4 regions of the Bradyrhizobium sp. BWC-3-1 genome follow, and region 1 is predicted to be linked to each of the others. Evidence: predicted binding sites of a transcription regulator. Region 1 holds the regulator's gene; each other region holds the start of a gene.
What was found. The regulator LexA, encoded in region 1, represses DNA repair genes until DNA is damaged. The targets are predictions, from matches to a motif close to TGTTCNNNNTGTGTTCNG.

Region 1 (5,127 bases):
ATCGCGCCGCTGATCGCGGCGAGCCTGGGAATCATTGTGCTCGGCTTGTTGCGCACGCCGCTGCGCTGGTCCGGCGCCCTGGTGCTGCTGGCAGCGATCCTCTGGGGACTGTCGGCGCGGCAGCCCGACATCCTGATTGCCGGGGATGGCGCGAGCGTCGCGGTGCGGGGCAGGGACGGATATCTGCACCTGATCAGGACGAACAAGGACGGCTTTCTGCTCAAGGAATGGCTCGCTGCCGACGCCGATCCGCGCGAGGCGGGCAGAGCCTCGCTTGCCGATGGCGTGTCCTGCGACGAATCCGGCTGCGTGACGCCACTGGCCGACGGGAGGCTGGTCGCGCTGGCACTGCGCGTCGACGCTCTCGCAGACGATTGCAGTCGGGCCGCCCTGGTGGTGACGACTCGTCCCGCGCCGCCCGATTGCGCGGCGATGGTGGTCGATCGGCAGCGGCTCGCCAGCCAGAGCGCGCTGGCGCTGACGCAGCGTGGTGACGGTTTTGTGGTTCAGGCAGTGAGGGCGAGAGGCACGAGCCGCCCCTGGTTGCCGGCCGGCGCCGGCGAGGGTGATTTCGACGGCAGCCTCGCGCCAAAGTCGACCGCGCCTCGCATCAAGGACGCAACGCCGGCGGACACCGACCTGCAAGCCGACGATTGATCTGATGGTGCGGAGCAACGCAGTGGTTCGGTGCGTCCGTTCGGATTCGCGGGGCGCAAACCACACCATCTCGCCGGCCACGGCCGGCGATGGCGATTCAATCCTGACCTCCGACCTCGTAGCCGGAGGGCGGCTCTGTCAGCCGATCGGCAGGTGCGTGACGGTCGGCTGCCTGTCGGCGGTGATCTGCGCCTTGTGCTCGCGCTCGGTGACCGACTGAGTCACCGGCAGTTGCAGCACCGTCGCGCGCTGGCCTTCGACGAGCTGCGTCACCAGCACGTATTTGCCGTCGGGGAATTCGATCGCATCATGATGGCGGTCGGGAACGTGCGGATCGATCTTGCCGAACTTGCCGACGCGGGAATTGATGGTGCGCGTCCAGATCCAGCGATTGTCGTAGCGGACGTCGTCGGCGAAGGCGAGCTCCGTCCCCGGCAGCAGGCAGACGGCGACGGACGGATCGGCTGCAGAGGCGAAGCCGCGCGTCGAGGTGCCGCGGAAGCTTGTCGTGACGATCGTCTCGCCGACTTCGGCGGGGCGCGACGCGACGGCATGTAGGCTGTAGTCACACATCGGGTGCTCCTCATGCTGGGATAGCAACCCGCGTCTCTTATCGAGGCGCAGGCCTCTATCAGAGTGGAAGCACGAACGCTGTGCTTGGTTGTGGGCAAATCTGCGGCTGGCTTCCGCAAGCCGCGATCACATTATCTTTCCCGAATTCAATAGGAACAAAGCTCGCCGCGATGCATTCGGGAGGCGCGTACGCGAACATTGCCAACTTGGCTGCAACGGCCGAACTTGACCGCTGGTCGCTGTTTCCTCGAACAACCGAGCCGCGAAGCGGTGCTGCTTGAAGCGGTGCTGCTTCGTCGGCGTGGCGAGGAGCCAGCGTTGGAGGAGGGGCCGGATAGTCTGTGCAGAACCAGAAAGGCTATCCAGCCGGAGCGGACGATGATCCGCTCCAATCTCTGACCGGCGATGCCGATCGGAAGCGCGCGAGGCGCCAAGCACCTCCGGCATGAAGTGCTTCCGATATGAAGTACTGCCGATAGAAAGGACTCCCGGTATCAGTACTTCCGGTAAAGCCCGATCAGCTTGCCCTGAATCTTCACCCGGTTGGGCGGCAGGATGCGGACCTCATAGGCCGCGTTGGCGGGCTCGAGCGCGATCGAGGCGCCGCGACGGCGGAAGCGCTTCAGCGTCGCTTCCTCGTCGTCGATCAGCGCCACCACGATGTCGCCGGTATCGGCGCTCTCGTTGCGCTGGATCAGGGCCATGTCGCCGTCGAGAATGCCGGCTTCGACCATCGAGTCGCCGCGCACTTCCAGCGCGTAATGCTCGCCCGAGCCGAGCATGTCAGGCGGTACGCTGATAGTATGGCTGCGGGTCTGCAACGCCTCGATCGGCGTGCCGGCCGCGATGCGGCCCATCACCGGCACCGCGACGGGACGTTCGCCCTCGTCAGCGGGCAGGCTCGCGCTCGCACGCACCTTGCCGAGATTGCCCTCGATGACGCTCGGCGTGAAGCCGCGGCGGCTGCCAGCGGCTGCCTGGAGCTCCGGCAGCTTGATGACTTCAATCGCACGGGCGCGGTTGGGCAGGCGTCGGATGAAGCCACGCTCCTCGAGCGCCGTGATCAGGCGATGGATGCCCGACTTCGAGCGCAGATCGAGCGCATCCTTCATCTCGTCGAAGGAGGGCGGCACGCCGCTTTCCTTCAGACGTTCACTGATGAACCGCAGAAGCTCGTATTGTTTGCGCGTTAACATCTCGACCAAAGTCCCCCGGTTGATGTCGTCCGATTCCGAGACGCTGAATTCGGCCATAAGCCGCTGCATGCTCGAAACAAATCATGAACAGACACTATATGTTCGATACATGTTCCGCAACTGCTTAATTTACCGTGAACAGAGCAAAGTGCGCGGAACGCGCGTTGCGGGGGCGCTCAGACGGGGAGCCGCAACACTTCGCAAGCCGTGCCGGCTTCGGCCTTCGGCGCGAATGGTGCGCGGACGAGAAGTACCTGTGCTGCAGCGAGATTCGCAAGCAGCGAAGAGTCCTGATGATTGACGGGAACAACGACGCGTGTGCCATCGTCACGCTCCTCAAGATGCGCGCGCAGATAGTCCTCGCGCTGGTCGTTGGCGCCGACGTCGCGGCCGAGCACGGCGCGTTCACGGCGATGGTGAATCACTGAACGGCCCGACAGGGCGCGAATCAGCGGCACCATGAACAGGAAAGCGCACACGTAGGACGATACGGGATTGCCCGGCAGGCCGATCACACCCATTGCGCCGAGTCGCCCGTGCATCATCGGCTTGCCTGGCCGCATCGCGATCTTCCAGAACGCCATCGCGATGCCTTCGTCCCGCAGTGCCTGCTGGACCAGATCGTGGTCGCCGACCGATGCGCCGCCGGTCGTGATCAGGACGTCGGCGCCGCTCTCGCGGGCGCGGCGGATGCCGGCGGTGGTGGCCTCGAGCGTGTCGGCGGCAATACCGAGGTCGATGGTCTCGGCGCCCTCGCTGCGGGCGAGCGCGTGCAGGGCGTAGCCGTTGGAATAGACGATCTGGCCGTGGCCGGGCGTGGTGCCCGGCATCACCAGCTCGTCGCCGGTGGCGAGAATCGCGACCTTCGGACGCCTGACAACGGCAAGGTGCGGATGATTCATCCCGGCGGCGAGCGCGAGGTCTCGCTCGGTCAAACGGCTTCCCTTGCGCAGGAGCACGTCGCCCTCGCGGAAATCAACGCCGGCGGGGCGGATGTGCCGGCCGGCGATTGCGGCTTCCTTGATCGTGATCCGCTTGCCGGCGGCGATCGTGTCCTCCTGGATCACGACGGCGTCCGCGCCAAAGGGAACGACGCCGCCGGTGAAGATCCGCACGGCCTCGCCGGCTCCGACCGTCCCCTCGAACGGTCGGCCCGCTGCGACTTCGCCGATGACGGTGAGCTCCGAATCGATCGTCGCGGCATCGGCCGCGCGCACCGCGTAGCCGTCCATCGCCGACATCGCCTGCGGCGGCTGCGTGCGCCGCGCCACGACGTCACGCGCGAGCACGCGATGGTAGGCCTCGTCGAGGGAAATCATTTCTTCCGGCAGCGGCTCTGCACCCGCCAGCACCGCGGCAAGCGCGTCAGAAACCGGCATCAAGGCCACGGCGAAAACTCCTGCTCGGCACGTTCGGGCGAATGTTCCGCACGTCTTCTAGCCGAGCGCAGGCGCAGAGGCAAAAGCGGCTGAGCAGGCACAGTCATCCCGCCCCTTCACATTGTTCCGGAAGGCAGGATCAAGCGCGTCGCGGCATGATCCGAAGGAGGTCACAGATCGGCAGGAGAGTGGTCATGGAAGCGACGAAAATCATGGCAAGGCGAGAACGCGCCATGGCCTGAATCGATCAGCTCCCTGCCTGCCCGGGAGTTACGTCGGGCGCCTTGGATCCCTGATCCTTGTCGGGCAGCGGGTCGGCTTGGGATTTCAGGTCGGCGGCCTTGCTCACAAGCTTGGCGGAAAGGTCCGAATCTGAAGTTGTCCTCGCGAATTCAAGAAGAAGAGAGGCCTGCTTGGTGAGGTAGGTTTTGCCCAGCACGATGATGCATCCGTCCGTAGAAGTCCCAACGGACTCTAAGAGTCCGGAAGGCGGTATTCCGTTCCCGGAACTCTGTATAAAAATGTACAAAGTGATCCGGTTCCTCAATTTTTCAAAATTGGTCCCTCGGGCCGTGCCGTCGTGGGTTTCGCGACAACGGACCGTCGTCAAATGCCCAATGCCTTCAATGCGTTCCCGACGTCACGCGGCGAGGTCACATGCACCGCCGTCAAGCCGCGCGCGCGTGCTCCCTCGATGTTTTCGGCAAGATCGTCGAAGAACACGATGCGCCCGGCGGGCACGCCGATCGCCGCAACGACGTGGTCGAAGGCCTCCGCATCCGGTTTGCGCAGGCCGATGCTGGACGACAAATACAGCTCGCGGAAATGGCCGAGGAGGTCGGCATATTCCCTCGAGAAATGGTCCACGTGCGGCCGGTTGGTGTTGGAGAAAGCATAGAGCGGCATCTGTTTCGCTGCGCGCGGCAGCAGCTCGGCGATGTCAGGCATTTCGCCGGCGAAAATCGCGTTCCAGCCTTCCAGGAACTGCGCATCCGAAATGCCGATTCCGAGCGAGGCTCGCAATGAGGCGAAATAGTCCTCATCGCTGATCTTCCCCATCTCGTGCAACCGATAGGCTTCGCTGTCCCGCACATAGCGCGCGACGATGGCTTCGGGCTTGCAGCCGGCATGTCCCGCCCAGCAGGCGATCGCCTTGGAGAAATCGATATCGAGCACGACGCGGCCGAGATCGAACAGGAGCGCATCCGCGCTGCCGGGAGAGAGCGATGTCACCTGCGTCCTTTCACTCAGTATCGATACGGCTCGTGGTCGAACAGCGGAAACGCGCTGAACACACTCGGCGCGTTGGTTGCGGTCGCCTG
Region 2 (5,127 bases), 3.8 Mb from region 1:
TCGTGGCGCGGCTTGCGATCATCGTGACGGCCCGCGGGACGCCAGACCTCAATGAGCTCGGGCTCGGCGGGCGTCGCCGCGGCTTCCACGGGCGCTGCCGCATCGGCCGACGCAGCGGCTTCAGTTGCAGCGGTCTCTGCAGGCGCGGTTTCGGCAGGTGCGGTTTCGACAGCTTCAGCGGGGGCAACAGGCTCTTCCGCAGGTGGCGCGATGCCGGGAGCGTCTTCCGGCGTGACGGAAGCTTCGAGCGCCGGCTCGTCATGCGCGGGCTCGTCGTGCTGCTCCATCCCGGGCGCGTCTTCGACGGTCACAGGCTCGGCAGCGGCTTCGATCGCGGCATCCGCAGGGGTTGCGGCGTCCTCGACCGGCGTTTCGGTTGCGGGCGTCTCTTCGCTGGAGGCTTCAGCAACAGGCGCGTCAGCAATAGGCGTCTCGGCAACAGCCGCAGCCGGCTTCGCCGGCAGCGGCGGGCGCTTGTCCATGCGATAGCCGAGCGCACGCAGCACGGAGGCAAAGTCTTCGCCGGCGGAGCCGGTGAGCGAGGTCATCGCCTGCGTCACCACAAAGCTGCGGCCGTCGAATGCCCCGGCGGGCTTTTCGCCAGACGCGTTCTCGCGCCAGGCCAGCGCCGGACGGATCAGATCGGCCAGGCGCTCGAGGATATCGACGCGCACGGCGCGCTCGCCGGCCTGCTTGTAGCCGAGCACGCGATAGGCATCGCGCGGCAGCTGCTTGTCGACCGGGAACGAGGTGCGGCCGGAGCTTGCCAGATGCTGCGCGCCCGACAGCGCGGAGGGATCGACATTGTCCTGCTTCAGCGCCCAGAGCAGCGCGGCCAGCGCACGCCCGGCCGGCTTGAGCAGGCCGGGGAAATAGAGGTGATAGGCGCCGAAGCGGACGCCGTATTTGCGCAAGGTCGCCCGCGAGGGCTGGTCGAGATCCTTCAGCTCGTTGGCGATCTTCGGGCGCTCCAGCACGCCGAGCGCCTCGACGAGTTGATAGGCGATGCCGCGGGCGATGCCGGTGACGTCCTCGGCCTTGCTGAGCTCGAACAGCGGCCCGAGCAGCTTTTCGATATGCGTCTTGAGCCAGAGCTCGAGCCGGGCCTGCACCTTGTCGCGGGGGGCGCCCGTGAGGCGTTCGTCGGAGATGATGCGGATGCGCGGATGCAGCGCCTCCTCTGCGGCAGACAGCCGCGCCACGGCGTCGCCGGTCCAGCGGATGATGCCTTCCGAGGTCAGCACGAACTGCTCGTCCGGCGCATTGCTCAGTTTTTCGGCGCGCGCGTTGATCTCGCCGGCGAGCACGGCCTGCGCTGCAGCCTGCAACGCTTTCGCATCGGAGCCGGCTTCCGCCGCATCCGGTGCAAAGGTGAAGCCATCGAGGCGGCCGATGACATGGCCTTCGACGATGACTTCGCCGGTCTTGCCGATTTCCGTATTCAAGCTCGTGTTCTCCCGCAGGCGGCGCATCAATACACTGGTCCGGCGATCAACGAAACGCTCAGTCAAGCGTTCATGGAGCGCATCCGATAATTTATTTTCGACCTCGCGGGCGATCCCCTGCCAGCGTTCGGGGTCTTTCAGCCAGTCGGGGCGGTTGGCGACGAAGGTCCAGGTGCGAATCTGCGCGATCCGGGCCGACAGCGTGTCGATATCGCCGTCGACGCGGTCGGCCTGGTCGATCTGGGTCCTGAACCAGGCGTCGGGGATGCATCCCTTCCGCATCAGGAAGCCGTACAGCGTCGTCACCAGCTCAGCATGGGCGGCCGGCGACAGCTTTCGATAATCCGGGACCTGGCAGGCCTCCCACAGCCGTTCCACGGCGTCCTTGCCATGCGCGACATCGCGCACCTCGGCGTCGCGGGCGGCGTGGTCGAGCACGCGCATGTCCTCGGCAATCGGCGCGCGCGTCAGCGCCTCGTGGCCGGGGGCCAGGTTCAGCGAGACCTGGAGCGCGCCGAGGGAAGCAAAATCCAGCTTCGAATTGCGCCATTGCAAAACCTTCACGGGATCGAAGGTGTGGTTCTGCAGCGCATTGACGAGCTCGGGCTCGAACGGGCCGCAGCGGCCGGTGGTGCCGAAGGTGCCGTTGCGGGTGGCGCGGCCGGCGCGGCCGGCGATCTGGGCGAATTCGGACGGCGTCAGGCGGCGGAACTGGTAGCCGTCGTACTTGCGGTCGGAGGCAAAGGCGACGTGGTCGACGTCGAGATTGAGGCCCATGCCGACGGCGTCGGTGGCGACGAGGTAATCGACCTCGCCGTTCTGGAACATCGCGACCTGCGCGTTGCGGGTGCGCGGCGACAGCGAACCCAGCACCACGGCGGCGCCGCCATGCTGGCGGCGGATCAGCTCGGCGATGGCGTAGACCTCGTCGGCCGAGAAGGCGACGATGGCGGTGCGGCGCGGCTGCCGCGTGATCTTGCGATCACCCGCGAATTCCAGCTGCGACAGGCGCGGCCGCGTGATCATGGAGACGCCCGGCAGCAGCCGCTCGATGATCGGGCGCATGGTCGCAGCGCCGAGCAGCAGCGTCTCGTCGCGGCCGCGGCGGTTGAGGATGCGATCGGTGAAGACGTGGCCGCGTTCCAGATCAGATGCGATCTGCACCTCGTCGACGGCGAGGAACGAGACGTCGAGATCCCGCGGCATCGCCTCGACGGTCGAGACCCAATAGCGCGGCGCTTTCGGCTTGATCTTCTCCTCGCCGGTCACGAGCGCGACGGCATCGGGGCCGAGCCTTGCTGCGATCTTGTTGTAGACCTCGCGCGCCAGCAGGCGCAGCGGCAGCCCGATCATGCCGGAGGGATGCGCGAGCATCCGCTCGATGGCGAGATGGGTCTTGCCGGTGTTGGTGGGACCAAGCACCGCAGTGACGCCGGCGCCGGGAAGCCGCTCGGAAGCGAAGGGAGAGGAGGAAAAAGGCATCTGGGGGATTAGGTAATGGCGATTGGGGCGAATGTCAGTGCTGTTTTGGGGCGGTGGCGCGAAGGGCCCGCCTCACGCGCTGGTGTCATCGCCCGGCTCGACCGGGCGATCCAGTATTCCAGAGGCGGCGCAGATCAAACCGAGAGGGCGCGGCGTACTGGATGCGCCGGTCAAGCCGGGGCATGACGGCGGAGAATGCGGCGCCTCTCCCTGAACCCAGCGCAACTGTCTCACTTTGACGCTTTTCGCGTTGGCTTTAAGCTTCGGAACGAGTTGAGAACGAATCGCGGCCGAATCGCTGACTCCCCCTTGAGTCCTGTTCCGTTCACGCAAGATGTCGCGGGAGGCTTGTTGGGTCGCACTAGATGGAGTTTTGGCCCGCCGCACAAGCGACGTTTCGGTGGCGGATTCGTTAAAGCTGGGGACGGCGCGGAGTCGAATCAGAATCGGGGAGGAGTCAAATGGATTCCCGGTTCTCGACCCGCTCCAAACAAAAAGCGCGAAAACAACCCCATGCACAGTAGGCATGTCATTGACATCGCTCGCATTTATTTTCGCCAAAAGGGAGATCAGCGCAGGGACGGCAGGCCTACTGCGTCTTCGCGACCTTGGGCGGCTGGGCGCTGGTGATGAAGCTGGTCGCTTCCAGCATGGCCGGCCCGAGCGGCGTCGGCACTTTCAGCCAGAACGGGACCAGGATGCGCGTGCCGGCGATCGGCGCGAACGCGACCTCGATGTTGCGCTGGGCGGCGAGATATTTGATCACGGGACGGTCGGGGATGTAGCCGGCGATGGGCACGAAATACAGCGAGCAGACCACGACCTGGCCGTGATAGCCCTTCTCCGCCTTGACGTTCTCCATGCGCTTGAAATCGAGCTTGAGCTCATAGCGCATGCGGCCGTCGAACACGGCGGCGCTGCCGTGGCAGGCGTCCGCCGACAGCACGTCGCCGGTGCCGGATACGCGCACCAGCGAGGCCGTCATCGGGTCCCAGACGCCGCGGCGATGCGCATCGGTGACGACGATGCGGTCGGGATCGACCGGCGGCTCCGGCAGGATGGCAAAATCCTTCACATTGCCCTTGTCGAGCGTGATGCGGATCTCTTCGGTCTTCTTCGAGGTGGTGGTGGAGGCCTGGTAGCCGGTCGCGACCAGCGCGCCGTTGACCACGCGCCCTTGCGAGGCGCCGGTGCCCGACCCGCCCGCGAAGGATTTTAGAAGCCCCGAGGTGCCGCCGGAGGCCGCGGCCGCGAACACGTCGTCCTGGATGTCGATATTCCAGGCGCCCTTGCCGACGGGAATGCCCGCCAGCGTCGCCTCATATTGCGCCTCGAGCTTGCCCTGCGCCGCCGCGGGCTCCGCCGCCCACGCCAAGACCAGCCCGCCAAGGGCCGCCATGACCCAGCGGCCGGCAGCGCGCGGATTCCTCGCGCGCCGCTCCGCTGAGCGCAGGCCGGGCGCAAGATGAGGCGTTGTGAGCACGAAACAATCCAATCGGGGCGCGAACGGTTGTTACTTAAGCCAAATACCGCGCCAAGCAATGCGTCCGGGCCTATCCGCGTCCGGAACTCCACCGGACTTTTCGGGCGCGAATACGCCCTTTATGTGATGGTAAGGCGCGATAATCATTGCCGTTTTGGTGATCGGGGTGGGACTGAAAAGCGCACCTCACCGCGCCACCTCCACCGCCGTCATGCCCCGGCTTGACCGGGGCATCCAGTACGCCGCGGCCCCTCTGGTCAGCCGCACCGTCTCGGCGTACTGGATCGCCCGGTCCCGGCTCCGCCAAGGCTACGCCGAGGCCCACACGGGTGCTCGGCCCGCCGAAGCTTCAGCGAAGGCGGCGAGCCGGGCGATGACAGCTCGCGTGAGGCACGAAACCCGCCCCAAAACCTTGACGTCCCGCCGCTTCCCCCCTATACGTCCGCCCGCTCCCTGCAAGGACAGAGATTTGCCCGTGGCGCCCCGAATGGCGGCCGCACATCGTTGGGAAAGATTGAGGATTTTGCCATGTCTCGCCGCTGCGAATTGACGGCCAAGGGCCCCCAGGTCGGCCACACGGTCAGCCACTCCAACATCAAGACCAAGCGCCGCTTCCTGCCGAACCTGGTCAACGTGACCTTCATCAGCGAAGCGCTGGGCCGCAACGTGCGCCTGCGCGTCTCCACCAACGCGATCAAGAGCGTCGATCACAATGGC
Region 3 (5,127 bases), 2.1 Mb from region 1:
GCTGCAGGCGCCGCTGTCCTTCCTCAACGCGCCCGGCTTTCGCAGCGACGTGATCAAGGTGCTCGGCACGACGCCGCCACAGCTGCTGGTGCTGGAGGCGAGCGGCATGGTCGAGATCGACTTCACCGCCGCGCAGATCCTGCTGGACGTGTTCAGGGCGTGCAGCGAACAGGGCGTCACCGTCGCGCTGGCCCGGCTGGAATCGGTGCGCGCGCAGGACGCGTTCGAGCGGTTTAGATTGTTCGACGCCCTGCCGAGAGAGCGTGTCTTCCACAGCGTCGACGAGGCCGTGCGGAAGTTGGCGCGATAACTGGGCTCACTGCGCCAATGGCGGGTGATCGCGCTGGATCGTTTCGCGGATCCAGCTGGCATGGATCGCGCGAAACAGGATTTGCGCCGTCTTGAGGTCGTTCGCCTTCATGCAGAGATCGACGATGCGACGGACTGCGTCGTCGCGCATAAGTCCATCCGAGATCTTCATCGCGATTTCCATCGCGACTTTCGCCGCGCGCTCGTAGCGCTCGCTGTCGCGCTTGTCGCTGCGCGCGCTACCTGCCGCGCTCGCCGCAGCGGCGTCACAGATCGCACGGATGCGCTCGGCGGCCTCGATGTCGCCGAGCGGCCGTTCGATCGCTTCGTCCCAGATGTCCTGACGCGTCTTGCGCGCGAACCACTGCATTGCCTGCTCCGTGGTGAGGGAGCGAGCATAAACGGCGGCCACGCCGCGCGCTACGCCTCCGGTACGATCTTCCCGGGATTGAAGATGTTCTGCGGATCGAGCGCCTTTTTCAGCGCCCGCATCGCGTCGATCGCCTCGGGCCCGAGCTCCGCCTTGAGGTATTTCTGCTTGCCCTGACCGATGCCGTGCTCGCCAGTGCAGGTGCCGTCCATCGCCTGCGCGCGCTCGACCAGCCGATGCATGAACTCCTCGCCGCGCGCCATCTCGTCGGCATCGTTGGTGTCGCAGACCAGCGAGCAGTGGAAATTGCCGTCGCCGACATGGCCGACGATCGGCGACAACAGGTTGAGGCGCTTGAGATCTTCCTCGGTCTCGCCGACGCATTCGGCAAGCCGCGAGATCGGCACGCAAACGTCGGTCGCGACCACCCCGATGCTGTCGCCGGGCCGCAGCGCTTTCACCGACCAATAGGCGTCGTGCCGCGCCTGCCACAGTTTTGTGCGGTCCTCCGGCTTGGTGGTCCAGGAGAAATCGCCGCCGCCGCAATCCCTGGCGATCTCGCCGAAGGCCTTGGACTGTTCGGCGACCTCTATCTCGCTGCCGTGGAATTCCATCAGCAGCAGCGGCGTTTCGGGCAGGGTCAACTTCGAATAGGCGTTGCAGGCCCGCACCTGCGCGGCGTTGAGCAGCTCGATGCGCGCCACGGGAATACCGGTCTGGATCGCCAGGATCACGGCCTGACACGCCCCGTGCACGGTCTCGAACGACACCGCTCCGGCCGCGATCGTATCGGGGATGCCGCGCAGGCGGATGGTCAGCTCCGAGATGATGCCGAGCGTGCCCTCGGCGCCGACGAACAGATGCGTCAGGTCGTAGCCGGCGGATGATTTCTTCGCACGCGTGCCGGTCGTGATGATCTCGCCGTCGCCGCGGACCACTTTCAGCGCCAGCACACTGTCGCGCATGGTGCCGTAGCGCACCGCATTGGTGCCGGAAGCGCGGGTCGAGGCCATGCCACCGAGGGAAGCGTCCGCGCCGGGGTCGATCGGGAAGAACAGGCCCTGGTCGCGCAGATGCTCGTTGAGCGCCTTGCGGGTGACCCCGGGCTGGATCACGCAATCGAGGTCCTCGGCATGCACCGCGAGCACCTTGTTCATGTCGCGCAGGTCGATGCAGATTCCGCCGGCGGGTGCGTTGACCTGGCCCTCGAGCGAGGTGCCGGTGCCGAAGGCGATGACGGGCACGCCGTTTTTCGCGCAGATCCGCACCACGTCCTGGATGTCGGCAGTCTCCTGCGCCATCACCACGCCGTCCGGCGGCTGGTTCACGATCCATGTGGTGGTATGGCCGTGCTGCTCGCGGACGGCTTGCGAGGTGATGAGGCGGTTGCCGAACCGCGCGGCAAGTTGCTCCAGCGCGCTCGCGAGGGCTTTCGGCGCCGGCCGCGGCGGATTATTGGTGATGGTCGTACCCACGGACGTTCCTCCCGACGAGACGAACCGTGGCAAAGGACATCTCACCGGTCAAGTCAAGCGACCGGACGCATAGCTGGGGAAGGACACATGCCGGAGACTGCTGCCACAACGATCGAGGGCGTGCCGTTCCGCTCGTCAATCATGCAGATCGAGCCGCAATGGATCGACTACAACGGCCACCTCAACATGGCCTATTACAACGTGATGTTCGACCGCGCGATCGACCAGATGTGGCTGACGCTCGGGATCGGACCGGGCTACATGAAGGAGCGCGGCGGCTCGACCTTCACCGCCGAATGCCACGTGCGGTATTTGCGCGAAATCCACCTCGACGATCTCGTGCAGGTCTCGGTCTGGCTGCTGGAAGCCGACGACAAGCGGCTGCACACCTTCCAGGAGCTGCGGCACGCGACCGAAGGATGGCTGTCCGCCACATCGGAAAACATGTCGCTTCACATCGACATGGGCTCACGAAAGGTGGCGGCTTTTCCCCCAGACATCCGTGAGCGCATCGCAGCGGTGGTCAAGGCCCACAGCGCCGTCCCGCGGCCCGAGGGCATCGGCCGGAACGTGGCGATGCCCTCGAAGCGGTAAGCGCGCTAAACCCTGTTACGACCCCGTGCCAGTCCGACAACGGCCGAGACCAGGAACAACACGACTGCGATGAAGAAGATGATCTTGGCGATTTCGATCGACGCGCCGGCGAGGCCGCCAAAGCCCAGGATACCGGCGATCAGGGCGATAACCAGAAACGTAACTACCCAGCTAAGCATGATCCGAACCTCTGTTTCGATGTCTGTCTGCGATCGGCGCGGCTGACGCGCCTCACTTGCAGAACCAATCGCCAACTCGGAACAATGGTTCCGGGCCGCTGAAGCCGGAAATTCGCCTGACCGACAGGAACAAATTGGCTTTCGGCGCACGTGGAAAACCCCTGTCCGCGGCCCCATATAGGGACCAATCCCTGTTAAGAAGGCTCCCCTTTCACCACCCCGCGGTGCCAACGTGGGGCAAATGATTCGCATGACCGAGCCGAGCAAGATCACGTCCCAGAGCGTCCCCGACCACCAGCCCGCAGCCGGCGGCATCGCCGCGCGTGCGCGCGCCTCGGTAGGCCCGCAATACCTGTCCGGGCTCAATCCGGAGCAGCGCGAGGCTGTGGAGACGCTGGACGGGCCGGTTCTGGTGCTGGCCGGCGCCGGCACCGGCAAGACCCGCGTGCTGACCACGCGCATCGCCCACATCCTGAGCCAGGGCCGCGCCCGCCCATCCGAAATCCTGTCGGTGACCTTCACCAACAAGGCCGCGCGCGAAATGAAACATCGGCTCGGTCAGATGCTCGGCCATGCCGTCGAAGGCATGCCGTGGCTCGGCACCTTCCACTCCATCGGCGGGCGCATCCTGCGCACCCACGCCGAGCTGGCGCAGCTCAAGTCGAACTTCACCGTGCTCGACGTCGACGATCAGGTCCGACTGCTCAAGCAGCTTCTGCAAGCCGACAATATCGACGACAAGCGCTGGCCGGCGCGCATGCTGGCCGGGCTGATCGACGGCTGGAAGAACCGCGGCCTGACGCCGTCGCAGGTGCCGTCGGGCGAAGCCGCCGTGTTCGCCAACGGCAAGGGCGGCAAGCTCTATGCGAGCTACCAGGAGCGGCTGAAGATCCTGAACGCCGCCGATTTCGGCGATCTGCTGCTCGAGGACATCCGCATCTTCCGCGAGCACCCGGATATCCTGCGGCAGTACCAGCAGCGCTTCAAATTCATCCTGGTCGATGAGTATCAAGACACCAACGTCGCTCAATATCTGTGGCTGCGGCTGCTGTCCCAAGCGCCGACTTCTTTTGCCTCTCCCCGCGTGCGGGGAGAGGTCGGATCGCCCGGCAGCGCAATTGCGCGCCCGAGCGATCCGGGTGAGGGGGACTCTCAGCAAGCTGAGCTCGTGGAGGCAGCCCCTCATCCTGACCTTCTCAGCGTGAGCGAAGCTCGTCGCGACCCCGCAAGCGGGGAGAAGGAGCAGACGCGCCACGTCAAAAACATCTGCTGCGTCGGCGACGACGACCAGTCGATCTATGGCTGGCGCGGCGCGGAGGTCGACAACATCCTGCGCTTCGACCATGATTTCCCCGGCGCCAAGGTCATCCGCCTCGAGCGCAACTACCGCTCGACGGGCCACATCCTCGCCGCCGCCTCGCACCTGATCGCCCACAACGAGGGCCGGCTCGGCAAGACGCTGCGCACCGAGGACCAGGACGGCGAGAAGGTCACGGTAACAGGCTCTTGGGATTCGGAAGAGGAAGCCCGCGGCATCGGCGAGGAGATCGAGCAGATCCAGCGCCAGGGCGACAAGCTCAACGAGATCGCGATTCTGGTGCGCGCCTCCTACCAGATGCGCGAGTTCGAGGACCGCTTCGTCACGCTCGGCCTGCCCTATCGCGTCATCGGCGGCCCGCGCTTCTACGAGCGCGCCGAGATCCGCGATGCGCTGGCTTATCTCCGCGTCATCAATTCACCGGCCGACGATCTCGCCTTCGAGCGCATCGTCAACACGCCCAAGCGCGGCCTGGGCGATGCCACCGTGCAGATGCTGCACGATCACGCCCGCAAGCGCCGCATCCCGCTGTTCGAGGCGGCGCGCGCGGTGGTCGAGACCGATGAGCTGAAGCCGAAGGCGCGCGGCTCCTTGCGCGACGTCGTCGCCCAGTTCGACCGCTGGCGCGCCCAGCGCGAGGTCACCTCGCACACCGAGCTCGCCGAGATCGTGCTCGACGAGAGCGGCTACACCGAGATGTGGCAGAAGGACCGTTCGGCGGACGCCGCGGGTCGGCTCGAAAACCTCAAGGAGCTGGTGCGCTCGATGGAGGAGTTCGAGAACCTGCAAGGGTTTTTGGAGCACATCTCACTGGTGATGGACCGCGACAGCGGCGCCGACGAGGACGCGGTGTCGCTGATGACGCTGCATTCGGCCAAGGGG
Region 4 (5,127 bases), 3.7 Mb from region 1:
CGCATCGACGGTGCCGGAGCGGGCGAGCTGGAGCGCCTGCTGCGATTCGCGCTCCTGGCCCAGGCGTTCCGCGGTCGCCGCGCTCTCGCGCAGGCTTTCGAGTGCGGCCGCCATGGTGCCGAACTCGTCGGGATACCTGGATTGCGGGACGGGCGTCGCGTAGTCGCGGGCGCTGATCTTGGCGATCGCGTCCAGGATGGCGCGCACCGGGCGCATCAGGCGATTGCGCACCACGTACACGCCGGTCAGGGTCACGGCGAGCGCGAGCAGGAACGCGAGCGACTGCACGACGAGATTGGTGAGCGCCTTGGCCTGCACCGTTTCCGCCCGGACGATTGACTGGTCGAGCGCCTTGTTGGCCACCGCGACGATGGACGCAAAGGGTGACTGACACAGCGTATTCCATTCCGCGGCGGGCATCGCGGGCTTACCGCTGCCGTCGAAATTCTTGGTGAGGTCGCCGATCTGCTTGAGGGCACCGTCGGTCTTGGCCTTCGCGTCCGCCGCTGCCGTCACCAGCTCCGCCGCGACGCCGGGCGCGGCCAGCAACTCGGCCATGCCCGCCCAACCGGAGGCGATCGTGCCATCCCATTGCGCCACTGACCGCTTCTGAGCGTCGTCGAGCGGCTTGCTGCTGTTGACGTTGGAGCGAAGCGACGAACAATGGATCCCATAACGGTCGCGCACCTGCCAGGCGAAGCGCCGGACCTGGATCATGCGGGCGATGAAAGGGTCATTCATCCAGGCACGGTTCGACACCGCGGTGGAGGCGAGGTTGGCCGTTTCGATCACCTTGGTGACGGCATCATACCAGGAGTTGGTCCGCTCGATCTTGCGTTCGGCGCGCGGGCGCTTGGCCTCGTCGTAGAACAGCTGGAATTGCGGCGCGGCGGCGCTCCAGCCCTGCTTCAATGTGCCGGCGAGTTCGTCGCGGCGGGCGAAATCGACGGTGGCGAGCGCGGCGCCGATGGCGTCATAGCCGCCCTGCTCGGCCTTCTCCGCCGCCTCGAGTTTTGCTCGCGGATCATCCTCGCCGAGGATCGCGCTCTGGGCATCGCCGCGATTGTTGCGCAGCGCCAGCACGCCATGGAAGATCGCCTTGTCGGCCGCGGCAAGCCGCGCGGTCTCGAGGCTGTCGCTATAGCGGCCGAACGCCCCAACCATCTGGATCGCCGTGGAGGCCAGCGCACCCGCAGCCAGCAGGGCCATCAAGGTCAGAAGGAGCGAACTTACCGATTTCTTAAACATTGCCATGGTGTCGGGGGCCTGGGTCGGGGGGCCTATTCTTTCGAGCGCCACCTTGCCCGCGACATGCCAATGTTCCGTTAAGGTTTTAATCGAATGGGCGTGAGTTTCCGGCCCGACGAGCCTCAGCGCAGTCCCGGATATCACGCAACCTTGGTGAAATCCGGCGGGCGGCGTTCCGCGAACGCCGTGAAGGCCTCGCGCGCCTCAGCGGTGCGCAGGCGCAGCCCGAACTGCTCGCCTTCGGCATTCATCTGCGCGACCAGCGTCTCGCCGTTGCGCATCAGCTTCTTGGTGGCGGTGAGTGCGCCGGCCGGCTGACGGGCAAGACGCTGCGCCAGCGCGAGCGCCTCGGCATCGAGCTTGTCGAGCGGCACGACGCGGTTGGCGAGCCCCCATTCCAGCGCGGATTTGGCCGGCACCGTCTCGCCCAGCGCGAACATCTCGTAGGCCCGCGCATAGCCGATGCGCGCCGGCATCAGCAGGCTGGAAGCTGCTTCCGGCACCAGTGCGAGGCTGACGAAGGGCGTCGACAATTGCGCGTTGGCGGCAAGCACGACGAGGTCGCAATGCAGCAGCATCGTGGTGCCGACGCCGACGGCGCGGCCCTGCACCGCGGCCACCAAGGGCCGGGAGCAGCGCGCCAGCGACTGGATGAAGCGCACGACGTTGCGGCTTCCTTCCGACTTGCCCGCCGCGACCGCCGCGAACTCGCCGACATCGTTGCCGGCGGTAAACATGTCGCCTTCGCCGCGGATCAGGATCACGCGGACCGACGGATCGTGCTCGGCTGATTCGATGGCATCGGCGAGCTTGCCGTACATCGCATCCGTCAGCGCATTCTTCTTGTCGGGGCGTGCCAGCGTGAGCGTGAGAATTCCGCCGTCGTTCCGGATCCGGACGTGCTCGGTCATGGGTCTCTCCTCTATTCCTATGGATCTCTAGAAAGCTCTGTTGAAAGCTGTCTTGGAAACTTGTCCTGAATGCTGGTCAGCCAGCGCGCGACGATATCGATCTCCGCACTGGTGAATCCGTCCGTCAACGCCGCGTTGACCTGTGCCGCGCTGGCCTTCGCCTGCGCCAGTGCCGTCCGCCCCTTCGGCGTCAGCCAGACGCGCCAGGCGCGACCATCCTCGTGATCCGCGCGCCGCTCGACCAGTTTAGCCGCCGCCGTACGGTCGACCAGCCCCGAGATGCCGGCCGGCCCCATGTCGAGCGCCGCGCCCACCTCACCCATCAGGACGCCGTTCTGCTTGCCGAGGATGAACAGCAGCCCCGCTTGCGCCGGCGTGACCTCGCTCGAAGGCTGCGCCGCCATCCAGCGCTGCACGCGCCGCTGCGCCACGCTCAACAGGTAGATCAACCGATGGTGTCTCGCGCCCGCGTCTTTATTTCGCATGCGAAATAGATAATCGAGGCGGATCAGATTGTCAAAGGACGGCAGCTGGACATGTGCCGCGGCAGTCGTCGAGGAACAGGGCCGCCCCGGCGCACCAGGACCTCACCCACCAATCGCAATTAGCCGCCGCCGTCACGCTTGACGGCCGCTTCCTTTTATGTTCTCTATTCGTTCTATTCAATCATAGATTGTCCCGGAGACCTTTCGTGATGAACAGTATGCGTGGCGAGAACCAGCCGACCCAGCTCGTAATTCATAATGACGATGATACGCCGGACCAATTCGTGATGGATCTGCTTCGGCAGGTTTTCGGCAAATCAGACCGTGAAGCGACCGCGCTGATCACCCAGATCGAGCAGAAGGAAAAAGCGGTTTGCGGACCTTACCCGCAATCGGTTGCCGAAGCCCTTTTCAAATCTGCGCAACAATCCATCGAATTGGCCGGCCACCAACTGCAGGTCACGCTAGAGGCGGTCAAGACTCCTTGCGAACTCTGTGGCAAGCCTGAGGGACAGACCGACGTTCGTATCGGCGACCGAACGGTCTGGCTGTGCAGCGACTGCATGCGTGCGGCGGATGAACCCTCGAACGAACAAGAGGAAGATTTCGACTTTGCTTGCGACGTTCTCGATTGGCACCTTGCCAGCACCGCGCGCAGCAAACTCGTGACCACGATCCGCCAGTTTCCTGGCCACATGCGGGTCGATCTCCAGGCCGCCGTCGACCGGCTCTTCGGCAAGGCCATCCGGCTGGTGGGACTGAACGAGGAGCAGCGCTACGAAACGCTGTCGATTCCACGACTGCTCAAGGAGGGCCGCTATGCGATCGCGATTGCCCCGCTGCAATATTCCGACGTCGACGTAGGCGAGAAGAGCCCGGTCAAGTGTCTGGATAACGGGCTGTGGCTGTGTGAGCAGGATCATCTCCGCTATGCGGTTTTGCTCTGCGCACACCGCGAATACAGTCGCGAGCCCGGAATTCGGATCGAAATCCTGGTACCCTCAGGTTCCGCAGGCGCGGCTCTCGTCCAGCAATGCTTCAGTGAATTGGAAGAAGCCGTACAGGCTGCGCGGACCTATCGCGGCAAGATCCTGTCGCTCGATGCCGATTCCGACTATCGCGGTCGCTCGCGCGGCATCACGGTGCATCGCTTGCCGCAGGTCACGCGCGACGAGGTGATCCTGCCGGAGCAGACCCTGCGGCTGCTCGATCGCAACGTTCTGACCTTCGTCAACACCCGAGACCAATTGCGCCGGCTGGGCCAATCGACACGCAAAGGCATCTTGCTGTACGGGCCGCCGGGCACCGGCAAGACCCACACGATCCGCTATCTGGCAACGCATTTGCCCGGGCATACGACGCTGATCATCACGGCCGAGCAGATCGGTTTGCTCGGCGCCTATATGAGCCTGGCACGGCTGCTCCAGCCGTCGATGGTGGTGATCGAGGATGTCGATCTCATCGCCCGTGACCGCGATGACATGGGGCCGTGTGAGGAATCCATGCTGAACAAGCTGCTCAACGAGATGGACGGGCTGAAGGAAGATGCCGACATCCTGTTCGTCCTGACCACCAATCGGCCGGAGGACCTCGAGGGAGCTCTCGCGGGTCGTCCCGGCCGCATCGATCAAGCCATCGAAGTGCCGCTGCCCGACGAGACCGGCCGCGGCAAGCTGGTCCGGCTCTACGGCAAGGGACTGCCGCTCGATGGGGCGGTGATCGCAGAGGCTGCCCGGCGCAGCGCGGGCACAAGTTGCGCCTTCATCAAGGAATTGATGCGACGACTGGCGCAAGGAAGCATCGCGCGGGACGGCGGCAACACCGTGATCTCCGCCGATATCGACGAAGCCCTTGACGACATGCTGTTCTCCGGCGGCCGGCTTAACGCGCAGCTGCTCGGCGGCGCGCAGGCAATGGCCACCGGGTGACGCTCCGAAGTGGCGCGCCTGCTACGGCGCGCAGGTGAAGCTCGACGCCTCCGTCACTGGGCCGCTCTTGTAGTGCGGCCACGTTGGCCAGCGGCACAGCGGCAGCGCGCGAAGCGTCGCAAACGACGGCGCCTCGACCTTCTGCTCGGTAACTTCCAGATCGCCGGGCGCCCTGCCCTTTTCGACCCAGTCGACCAGCACGCTCAGCATGTCGACATTGGCCGGCGCGCCGGAGCCGACATGGTCGACCCCTGGCGCGGTGTAGAGCCGCGCGAACTCGGCCGTCTCGGCTTTGCCGACCTTGCGTTCGACGTTCTCGAAATAGCGGATGCCGGCATAGGGGCTTTGCGCGTAGTCCGCCATATGTTCGAGCATGATCAGCCGGCCGCCGCGAGCGCGGAAGCGGCTGAGGTCGGGGTCGGTGGAATCCATCAGGCTGGAGACCTCGAGCAGCCGCGCCTTGTGCGCTTCGGGCTTATACGTCGTCACGTCGAGCTTGGGATCGCGCGCGAACACGTATTGGATGCCGCCGGCGCCGTAGATCCAGGCGATGCC

Region 2: RX329_RS02925 (helicase-related protein) is a predicted target of LexA. The motif match lies at 3,192-3,209, and genes of this name have one in related genera.
Region 3: RX329_RS11435 (ATP-dependent helicase) is a predicted target of LexA. The motif match lies at 2,987-3,004, and genes of this name have one in related genera.
Region 4: RX329_RS03535 (ATP-dependent Clp protease adaptor ClpS) is a predicted target of LexA. The motif match lies at 2,803-2,820, and genes of this name have one in related genera.

The regions. Positions count from the first base shown of each region.
Region 1 is NZ_CP136625.1:4,428,328-4,433,454, forward strand. It holds partial or broken gene RX329_RS21460 (ComEC/Rec2 family competence protein) at 1-657, shown strand, start outside; gene RX329_RS21465 (hypothetical protein) at 796-1,230, opposite strand; gene lexA (transcriptional repressor LexA) at 1,725-2,426, opposite strand; gene glp (gephyrin-like molybdotransferase Glp) at 2,603-3,814, opposite strand; gene RX329_RS21480 (hypothetical protein) at 4,053-4,244, opposite strand; gene RX329_RS21485 (HAD family hydrolase) at 4,412-5,038, opposite strand; gene RX329_RS21490 (alpha-hydroxy acid oxidase) at 5,053-5,127, opposite strand, start outside.
Region 2 is NZ_CP136625.1:615,192-620,318, reverse strand. It holds gene RX329_RS02925 (helicase-related protein) at 1-2,927, opposite strand, end outside; gene RX329_RS02920 (DUF3108 domain-containing protein) at 3,517-4,326, opposite strand; gene rpmB (50S ribosomal protein L28) at 4,939-5,127, shown strand, end outside.
Region 3 is NZ_CP136625.1:2,356,533-2,361,659, reverse strand. It holds gene RX329_RS11460 (SulP family inorganic anion transporter) at 1-310, shown strand, start outside; gene RX329_RS11455 (hypothetical protein) at 317-679, opposite strand; gene RX329_RS11450 (FAD-binding oxidoreductase) at 730-2,154, opposite strand; gene RX329_RS11445 (thioesterase family protein) at 2,242-2,748, shown strand; gene RX329_RS11440 (DUF1328 domain-containing protein) at 2,754-2,927, opposite strand; gene RX329_RS11435 (ATP-dependent helicase) at 3,169-5,127, shown strand, end outside.
Region 4 is NZ_CP136625.1:736,353-741,479, reverse strand. It holds gene RX329_RS03550 (methyl-accepting chemotaxis protein) at 1-1,254, opposite strand, end outside; gene RX329_RS03545 (enoyl-CoA hydratase) at 1,389-2,159, opposite strand; gene RX329_RS03540 (MarR family winged helix-turn-helix transcriptional regulator) at 2,177-2,644, opposite strand; gene RX329_RS03535 (ATP-dependent Clp protease adaptor ClpS) at 2,854-4,572, shown strand; gene RX329_RS03530 (tannase/feruloyl esterase family alpha/beta hydrolase) at 4,594-5,127, opposite strand, start outside.